3 regions of the Rothia sp. 11254D007BW genome follow, and region 3 is predicted to be linked to each of the others. Evidence: predicted binding sites of a transcription regulator. Region 3 holds the regulator's gene; each other region holds the start of a gene.
The links. The regulator LexA, encoded in region 3, represses DNA repair genes until DNA is damaged. The targets are predictions, from matches to a motif close to TCGAACANNTGTTCGA.
Positions count from the first base shown of each region.

Region 1: a site for LexA is predicted at 2,078-2,093, ahead of uvrA (excinuclease ABC subunit UvrA). Genes of this name have one in related genera too.
Region 2: a site for LexA is predicted at 1,318-1,333, ahead of ACEE43_RS08575 (LexA family protein). Genes of this name have one in related genera too.

Region 1 covers NZ_JBPWPK010000001.1:787,540-790,814, forward strand. Annotated here, with positions in the region: gene uvrA (excinuclease ABC subunit UvrA) at 1-2,053, opposite strand, end outside; gene ACEE43_RS03595 (MBL fold metallo-hydrolase) at 2,217-2,921, shown strand; gene dld (D-lactate dehydrogenase) at 2,966-3,275, shown strand, end outside.
Region 2 covers NZ_JBPWPK010000001.1:1,914,547-1,917,821, reverse strand. Annotated here, with positions in the region: gene ACEE43_RS08580 (Y-family DNA polymerase) at 1-853, opposite strand, end outside; gene ACEE43_RS08575 (LexA family protein) at 856-1,284, opposite strand; gene ACEE43_RS08570 (sucrase ferredoxin) at 1,478-2,473, shown strand; gene ACEE43_RS08565 (VIT1/CCC1 transporter family protein) at 2,414-3,160, opposite strand; gene ACEE43_RS08560 (alpha/beta hydrolase) at 3,262-3,275, opposite strand, start outside.
Region 3 covers NZ_JBPWPK010000001.1:1,153,957-1,157,231, reverse strand. Annotated here, with positions in the region: gene ACEE43_RS05155 (ATP-dependent DNA helicase) at 1-1,391, shown strand, start outside; gene lexA (transcriptional repressor LexA) at 1,406-2,122, opposite strand; gene ACEE43_RS05145 (LysM peptidoglycan-binding domain-containing protein) at 2,341-2,943, shown strand; gene ACEE43_RS05140 (histidinol-phosphate transaminase) at 3,019-3,275, shown strand, end outside.

The DNA of each region.
Region 1 (3,275 bases), 370 kb from region 3:
GCTTGGCACCGTTGAGCTTATTTGCCAGGGAGGTGTAGAGAATATCGTTGACCAGGGTGGACTTGCCCGAACCGGAGACGCCGGTGACGGCGGTGAGCACGCCCAGGGGGAACTCGACATCTACGTTCTTGAGGTTGTTTTCGCGGGCCCCAATAACCTTGATGGTGCGCTTGGGGTCAACCGGACGGCGGGTGGCGGGCACCGTGATGGCGCGGCGTCCGGCCATGTAGTCACCTGTCACGGAGTTTTTATTCTCAAGGAGTTCAGCGAAAGTACCCGAGTGCACGATCTGGCCGCCGTGCTCACCAGCGCCGGGGCCGACGTCCACGATCCAGTCGGCTTCCTTCATTGTGTCTTCGTCGTGCTCCACCACGATGAGGGTGTTGCCCATATCGCGCAGCTTGGTGAGGGTTTCAATCAGTCGGCGGTTATCGCGCTGGTGCAGGCCGATGGAGGGTTCGTCCAGCACGTAGAGCACGCCCACCAGGCCGGAGCCAATCTGGGTTGCCAGGCGGATACGCTGGGCCTCGCCACCCGAGAGGGTACCCGCTGAGCGTGCCAGGTTCAGGTAGTCCAGGCCCACATCAAGCAGGAACTGCAGGCGGGCATCAATTTCTTTGAGCACCAGCTCAGCAATCTTAGCCTCGCGCTCACTCAGGGTCAGCGAGCGCATGAAGGTGAGTGCTTCGCGCATAGGCATGTCGGTGACGTCGGCAATCGACTTGCCGCCGACGGTGACGGCCAGGATGGTGGGGTTGAGGCGGGCGCCGTTGCAGGAGGTGCAGGCGACCTTTCGCATGTACTGTTCGTAGCGGTCTTTTGACCAGTCTGATTCGGTTTCTTCGTACTTGCGTTTGATGTAGGCGCTGGCGCCCTCGAAGCCGGAGGTGTAGCGGCGTTCGCGGCCGAAGCGGTTTTTGTAGGCGACGGTGACCTTGTAGTCTTTGCCGTTCAGGATAGCTTTTTTGACCTTGGCGGGAAGGTCTTTGAAGGGGGTGGCGAGGTCGAAGTCGAGTTCGTCGGCCAGACCGGCGAGCAGGCGCAGCCAGTATTCGCTGGTTGCCTTGCCGGTGGCCCAGGGGGCGACGGCTCCCTCGGCCAGGGAGAGGTCGGGGTTGGGCACGATCAGGTCGGTGTCTACTTCAAGGGTGGAGCCGATGCCGTCGCAGGCGGCGCAGGCGCCAAAGGGCGAGTTAAAGGAGAAGGCGCGGGGTTCTACCTCGGTGACGGCCAGGGGGTGACCGTTGGGGCAGGCCAGGTTTTCGCTGAAGGAGCGGGTGCGGCACGGGGCGTCGGCGTCCTCGTCCACGAAGTCGATGAGTACTTTGCCGTCGGCGAGCCCAAGCGCGGTTTCGACGGAGTCGGTCAGGCGCTGGTGGACGCTCTCCTTGATGGCGATACGGTCAACGACTACCTCGATGGTGTGTTTGTACTGCTTTTCAAGCTTGGGCGGGTCGGTGAGCTGGATGACCTCGCCGTCCACGCGGGCGCGGGCGTAGCCGGCGGTGGAGAGTTCTTTGAAGAGGTCGACGAACTCGCCCTTGCGGGCTGAGACGACGGGGGCGAGCACCTGAAGGCGGGTTTTCTCGGGGTAGTCCATGAGGGTATCAACGATTTGTTGGGGGGACTGCTTGGAGATTTCCTCGCCGCATTCGGGGCAGTGGGGGTGGCCCACGCGCGCCCAGAGTAGGCGCATGTAGTCGTAGATTTCGGTGATGGTGCCGACGGTTGAACGCGGGTTCTTAGAGGTAGATTTCTGGTCGATGGAGACGGCCGGTGAAAGGCCCTCGATGAAGTCAACGTCGGGTTTGTCGACCTGGCCCAGGAACATGCGGGCGTAGGAGGAGAGGGATTCGACGTAGCGGCGCTGGCCCTCGGCGAAGATGGTGTCGAAGGCAAGGGAGGATTTGCCCGACCCGGAGAGGCCGGTAAAGACGACCATGGCGTCGCGGGGGATGTCGAGGTCGACGTTTTTGAGGTTGTTTTCGCGGGCACCCTGCACACGGATATGGGTGAGGTCGTTGCCGGTGGGTTGTGTGGCTGAGCCTGCCATGAGTCACCTATCTAAGAGATTGTTTCGAAGATATATTCTATAGTCTTTGAGTGGCCGATGAAAGCGTCTCCCCCTCCCGGTTTGTACCGCCTCCTGCTCATTCTGAGGGCTTAAAACGGGCAGGGCATGGTACAAAGGCGGAATGAAGGCCTAGAATGGGGCCATGAGTGACCTAGCCAATACCCTGATTTTTGAGTCCGATGCCCTGACCGTGCGGTCCATTGCGGTATCGGAGATGGAAAACAACGTCTACCTGCTGACCCACCGGGCAAGCGGTGGGCAGGTGCTGATTGACGCCGCGGACGATTTTCCCACCATCAATACCTTCGCTCAGCAGGCTGCCGCCGCCGACTCCCCCGCTGCCCATGGCCAGACGGGAGGCGTCGTCCGCACCCTGGTGACCACCCATTCCCACTGGGACCATATCCGCGCCCTGTCCGATGCTGTTGAAGCTTGGGACCCGGCAACCTACTGCGGCGCCCCCGATGCTGAGGCTATCGCCGAGCAGGAAGGCGTAGAGGTTGAAGAACGCCTGGTGGGCGGCGAGCGCCTGACCCTAGCCGGTATTGAGCTTGAGGTGATTGCCCTGCGCGGGCATACCCCGGGTTCAATTGCCCTGGCCCTGCGGGCATCTGAGGGTGCGGACGCCGGTAAGCGGGCTCTGCTGTTCACCGGGGATTCGCTCTTCCCGGGCGGGGTGGGCAAGACCAACTCTCCCCAGGATTTTGAGCAGCTCTTTGCCGATGTTTCAGAGCGCATCTTCGGCCGCTTTGACGATAGCACCCTGGTGCTGCCGGGCCACGGCGACTCCACCACCCTGGGCAAGGAACGCCCCCAGCTGCCTTCGTGGAAGGAGCGGGGTTGGTAATAGAATCAAAGTAGAAGCACTAACACTCGACAGAAAGATGTGAGATGACCTCCCCAGCAAACTCAGGAGCCCATCAGCAGGCCCTCGCGGCATTCAAGGATATTGTGGGCGCCGACCATGTGCTCACCGCAGAGCACGCGACCATGCCCTACAGCAAGGGCTACCGCTTCGGCGGCGGCCCCCTGCTTGCCGTCCTCCGCCCCACCACCCTGGTACAGATGTGGAAGGCGCTCCAGGTCTGCGTCGACCACAACCTCATGGTAATTCCCCAGGCCTCTAACACCGGTCTGACCGGCGGTTCCGGCCCCGGCTTCCAGGACTACGACCGCCCCATCGTGCTCATCTCAACCCACC
Region 2 (3,275 bases), 760 kb from region 3:
CGTGGCGGGCTAGTCGGGCAGCAGCTTTCTGTGCGTAAATACTGAGTACCTGGCGTAAAGAATCTGCGTCAGATACGGGTCGGGAGAAGGCCCTCGAGTAGATGAGCTGGTCTTTAAAGCGGCGCTGCTCTTCCAGCTCGCACGCCGGAATTTCTTGTAATTCCAAAACTGTGCGCATCAGAACCACCGAGAACTTTTTTCGAATCACGTCGGGTCGCGCTGCCGCCAAATCGGCAATCGAGGTAATACCTAGAGCCGCAAGTTTCTGCGTAGTTCGCCGCCCCACTCCCCACACCTCAGATACCGGCAAAGCCGCCAGCAGGGCGTCCTTACGTTCCAAGGGCAAACAACCCCACACGCACACCCCCGCCAAGGTGGGAATCTTTTTGGCGGTTTTATTGGCGAGTTTGGCGAGGGTTTTTGTAGGGGCAACCCCCACGCAGACTGGCACCCCCACGCCGCGTAGCAGCTGGTCTTTGATGCTTCGGGCATAGGTACGGGCAGCAGCGGGCTCAATCGGCACAGTCAGGAAAGCCTCGTCGATGGAGTACTGCTCAAATTCGGCCGCCTGTGAAGCGAGTACCCGCATCACCCGGGCAGAAATTTCGCCGTAAAGCTCGTAGTTGGAAGATCGGGCAATAACCCCCTGCACGCGAGCCCTGTGCTCTATCTGAAACCAGGGCATACCCATGGTGTACCCCAGGGCTTTCGCTTCTGCCGAGAGGGCAACCACGCAGCCGTCATTATTAGAGAGCACCACTACCGGCCGCCCCATGAGCGAGGGGTCAAAGATACGTTCGCACGAAACGTAGCAGGAGTTGATATCAACGTGCACTACCTGTCGCCTAGTCACAGCTACACCCTGTGAAGGCAGCGGGTGACCACCCCAAAAATCATGAACTCCGATTCAGCAGGGATGGGGATGGGTGGGTAGGCGGGGTTTTCGGGCAGGAGCCACCCGGCGCCGTAGCGGTCAATGTGAAAACGTTTGACAGTAAATTCGCCGTCGATAGCTGCCACCACAACTGACCCCTCAACGGGTTGGCGGGAGCGATCCACAATAATTTCGTCACCGTCTGCGATGCCCGCGTCGATCATTGAAGACCCGCTCACTCTCAGAATGTAGGTGCAGTTGCGATCGGCAATAAGCACCTCATTAAGGTCAATGTGGGTAGCTGAGTAGTCCTGGGCAGGGGACGGGAAGCCCGCAGGAATTCGGGTGGGGCTGGTAGGGAGAGGCCAGGGCACCCCCGGGTGTAGCTGGCCTACAACTATGGCTTTCATGCCTTAAATATAGTACAAAGTTTCGAATGTTGTACGAATATTTATTCTATAGATTAAACAATATTTTGCCAGCAGCCCTGACCCGCGTGAGCGTGCGGCATATCGCTGAGCGTGCAGCAGTCGTGCGCACTCTCGGCGATATGATGCACTTTCGCCGCCCCCTTGAAGCCCGCGCTGGCGTACACTTATGCCCATGACTAGCCCTACCGCACCCGTTATTCCTGCCGATTCCTGCTCCCTGCCGGTTGATGAGAACCTACCGGGCACCGCTGCCCGCGAGACGCTCTGGGTTCTGCTGGAGCACCCCGGCGGCTGGGGCCGCGATATTCTCGATGGAACCGTCTTTGGGGCAGAACTCTCAGCCGCCCTTAAAGAGAAGATGGCGCAGGTGGGTGCCCGCCTGCTGCTGATTCGGCAGCCCGGTCGTGAGGGGCAGAAGGTTAAGGACGTCGGCGCCCGCCGCCGCGCCTTTCTTGCGGTTACCGGGGGTAGGGATTTTTCACCCGCCAGGCTCTACTCGTTTGAGGTAACCGGTGCGGAGGATTTGCTCTCCCTTCCCCTCGAAACCCCCGAAAATATACCCGGTGCGGTTGTTTCACGTGAAACACTCACCCTTGTCTGCACTCACTCTAAGCGCGACCGCTGCTGCGCGGTACGCGGCCGACCCATTGCGTCCTTTGTATCCGAACAACTCGCGGACGGCAGCGTCTGGGAGTGCTCCCACACCGGTGGGCACCGCTTCGCCCCGGTCGCCATCAGCCTGCCCACCGGCTACACCTACGGGCGCCTAACCTTCGAACAGGCCCTGACCTTAGCCCAGGGTGCCCAGCAGGGCCGGGTAGAACTCACCGGGCTGCGCGGGCGCTCCTCCCACTCCCCCATTGAGCAGGTAGCCGAGGTAGCCGTCCGCACCCTCCTTACGGACGCCGGTGAGCAGGTAAGCCCCGACGACCTCAACCCCAGTGAAATGACCGCCACCGAACCCGACCTGCACGCCGCCCATGTCTCCCACCGCGACGGCCGTTTCTGGGTCGTGACCGCCCGCCGCACCGAGCTAGCGCCGCGACCGGCGTCCTGCGGTAAGGACGCCGGCCCCGCCTTCAGCTGGGAGGTCGTCAGCCTCGTTGGCCTAGACCACGCCGGTTGCCCCCAGCAGGGAGCCAACACCGAAGGTGACGGCCAGGGCTAGGGCGCCACCGATGACGACGCGCAGGGCGGCCTTGCCGTAGTGCGGGGAGCCGCCCCACTTAGCGCCCAGGGTACCGGTGATTGCCAGGGCAACGAGCACGCCGGCGAAGGTCACCGGAATACGAATCGACTCGGGGAAGAGCAGAATCAGCAGGGTCGGGAGCAGGGCACCCACCAGGAAGGAACCGGCCGAAGCGAAGGCAGCAGACCAGGGGGAGGGGATATCCTCATCGTCGATACCTAGCTCAAAGTGCAGGTGGGTCTTGAGGGCGTTCTTCTCGGTCATCTCGATAGCCGCCTTGCGGGCGGTTTCGGGTGAGATGCCGCGCTCTTCAAGAATCTCGGTCAGCTCATCGAGCTCGTACTCGGGCATGTCACGCAGCTCAGCCTTTTCCTTGGCGATTAGGGCTTCCTGGCTATCCACCTGGGACGAGACCGAGACGAACTCGCCCAGGGCCATGGAGATAGCACCACCGACAACAGCAGCAGCGGCGGCAACACCAATGGTTGAAGTGCTGGTGTTTGCACCGGCAACACCAACAACGGTGGCGGCGACAGAGACAATGCCGTCGTTAGCACCGAGGACGGAGGCGCGGAGGCGGTTGAGTTTTTCCTGGTAGGCTCCGCCCATGTTGTGGGCTTCTCCGGTGTGGGAGTGAGGGGCGGTTTCGTTCGCTTGGTTCGTCATACCCCTTACCTTAGCCCTTGTGCCCAGGCTTCTTCCAGCAAGCCCACAGTGCCCCTTAGCTCGGCGGAGCTTAACCGGCGGGTGAGGCTAGGCTGGGCTACCTAGAGACGGTCGA
Region 3 (3,275 bases):
AATGTTTCAGCGAGATGGCCCGAACCAGAGCAGCTGAATCAGATATCGTCATTACCAACCACGCCCTTCTCGCTATCAACGCCTTTGAGGGCGCTGCGGTGCTACCCGACCACGACATCGCCATCATCGACGAGGCCCACGAACTGGCTGACCGCGTCACCGGTGCCGTCACCGGGGCACTATCACCGGCCGCTATTACCAAGGTTGCCCGCAGCCTCAAACGCCATACGGATGCTGATCATAAGGCACTGGAGCAGGCAGCGCTCGCCCTCGATGACTCACTCAACGGGGTGCCTGCTGAGATGATGCCCAAGGGACTACCCGACCGGGTGGCAGCTGCTATGGAGCGGGTGCGCGATGCTGCCCGCCAGGCCCTGACCGACACCAAGGGCGGGGATAAGGACGGCGACGCCGGACGTCAGATGGCCCGTGCGGCCCTGACCGAAGTACACGAAACCTCCGAGAAGATGTTGACCGCTGACCCGCTTTATCAGGTCATCTGGGTTTCTCGTACCGGCTCTTGGGAGCCCGGTAGGGGGTATGTGGCGGCAGCTGACGATGACCCCGCCACCCTGAACATCGCACCTATCTCGGTTGCCGGTTACCTGCGAGAGGGGCTTTTCGAAAACCGCACCGTGGTGCTGACATCTGCGACGCTGACGGTGGGAGAAAGTTTTGATGCCGCTGCTGGTGCTCTGGGGCTGATGGGTAAGGACGCTCCGCGCTGGGACGGTATCGACGTGGGCTCACCCTTTAACTACCCCAAGCAGGGCGTGCTGTATCTAGCCTCTGACCTGCCTAAACCTGGGAGGGGAGTTTCGGTAGAGCAGCTGGACCGTATCGTTGAGCTCGTGACTGCCTCGGGTGGCGGCGCACTGGGGCTCTTTTCCTCTAAGCGCGGGGCCGAGCTGGCTGCCGAGTACGTGCGGGAACGCACCGACCTGAACATTCTTCTGCAGGGGGAGTCGTCTCTGCGCGCCCTGGTGCAGGAGTTCACCGAGGACACCGATTCCTGTCTTTTCGGCACCATGAGTCTCTGGCAGGGCGTGGACGTTCCTGGCGACTCCTGCCGCCTGGTCATGATGGACCGCATTCCCTTCCCCCGCCCCGACGATCCGCTGTCGCAGGCTCGCACCCGGGCGGTAGCAGCTGCTGGCGGTAATGGCTTTATGGCTGTTTCTGCCTACCACGCGGCGGTGCGCATGGCCCAGGGTGCTGGCCGCCTGGTGCGATCGGTCGGTGACAGGGGAGTTGTGGCCGTCCTTGACTCCCGCATCGCTACTCAGCGCTACGGTTCCTACCTGGTGAAGTCCCTTCCGCCCTTCTGGACAACAACCCGCAAGGACGTTGTACTGGGAGCGCTCGAGCGCCTCAAACAGTCAATCGACTAGTGAGAGACTAGGTCTTAGAGACTGCGCAGTACGGAGACGACCTTACCCATGATGGTGGCTTTATCGCCCAGGATGGGCTCGTACTGGGTGTTCTGGGGCAGTAGCCAGGTGTGACCATCGCGCTGGCGGAAGGTCTTAACGGTGGCCTCGTCGTCGAGCAGGGCCGCGACGATGTCACCGTTCTGGGCGGTGTTCTGGGCACGCACTACGACCCAGTCGCCGTCGCAAATCGCAGCATCGACCATGGAGTCGCCCTTGACTCGCAGCATAAAGAGGTCGCCCTGACCTACGAGCTGGCGGGGGAGCGTCATGACGTCTTCAATTGCCTGCTCAGCGGCAATGGGTGAGCCCGCAGCAATACGGCCCACCAGGGGAACAGTAGCGAGGTTATCGTCGGTCTGCGCGAAGGTAGGCACAATCGGCAGCGTGATGACGCTGGTTTCAGGCTTTACTTCTTCGGGGGAGGTCTCGCCGGTGAGAACCTCAATGGCGCGAGGACGCTTGGGGTCGCGCCTAATATAGCCCATCTCTTCGAGGCGAGAGAGCTGATGGGTAACAGATGAGAGTGAAGCGAGACCAACAAGGTCACCGATTTCACGCATAGACGGCGGGTAGCCGTGCTCATCAATAGCGCTGGAAATGGCGCTCAAAATTTTTTTCTGGCGGGCAGTGAGGGGGCGAGAGCCCTTGTGGGGCGGGCTTGCCGGAGTCTGCGGAGTTCGTTCGCTCACGGTATCTCGTCTCTGTTGGTTCTTAAAATGTCAGCCACCCGGTGTTCACTATCAAGTGGTCTTCTAAGACTATGTCAAGCAAACAGGTTATTCAAACATTTGTTCTAATTTTTCTCGACTATGTTCGATTTTTCTGATAGAACATAGATACGAAGAATTTTTAGAACAAAGATTCGACTATTGGTTGAATGTTTGAGCGTGAATCAGGAGAAAGACTTATGAGCACCATCGCCTTGCCCGAGTTTATGGCTCGTACTTCTTTGAAGAAGCCCCTTGATCAGGCTGCTACTTTTACCGTCCGTCAGCACCCGCAGGTGCCCGCATCGGCCGGGGCACTGCGGCAACCCCAGTACCGCATTCGTTTTGCGGCACCTGTGTCTGCGCGTCCCGCACCTGTAGCTCCCCTACGGAATCTGTCTTCCCACCCTGCTGCTTCTACCCCGGCTCAGCGGCCTAGCGCGGTAGTAGAACCGCCTCAGAAAGCGAAGACGGGGCGTGGGAAAATCCGTCTGACCCGCCGGGGGCGCCTGGTTTTTAGGGGTCTGCCCCTACTCACCCTCGTGGCTCTTGTGGTTCTCGGTGCCCTGACTTTCCTTGCACCCGGCGAAGCCAAGAGTGCCACTGTTGAACCTGTCGTTCCGGCTAGCCAAACGGTCACCGTTGTGCACGGCGATACTCTCTGGACCATCGCAGCAGATGTGGCACCCGGTGAAGATAATCGCGATGTCATCAATCGCATCATGCAGATTAACGACCTCACCAGCGCACAGCTGGTTCCCGGTCAGGTTCTTGAGGTGCCTGTCTACACTCAGTCACAGTAAGAAAAAGAGCGGTACCCTATGCCAGACTGCGAAACAAGAATGCAGCGTACGGGGCTAGGTCGCTACACTAGGGGAGTGACCGAAACTACCACAGCACTCGAAGCCCTGCCCCTGCGCGAAGATTTGCGGGGCCGTTCACCCTACGGCGCACCCATGATTGATGTTCCGGTAACCCTCAACGTTAACGAGAACACCCACCCCATGCCGCAAGAAGTTATCGATGCCATCACGCGCGATGTAGCAGAGGCCGCCGTAACCCTGAATCGCTACCCCGACCGCGAGTTCGATACCCTCAGAGCGGAACTCGCAGACTACCTGGGGCACGGTCTGAC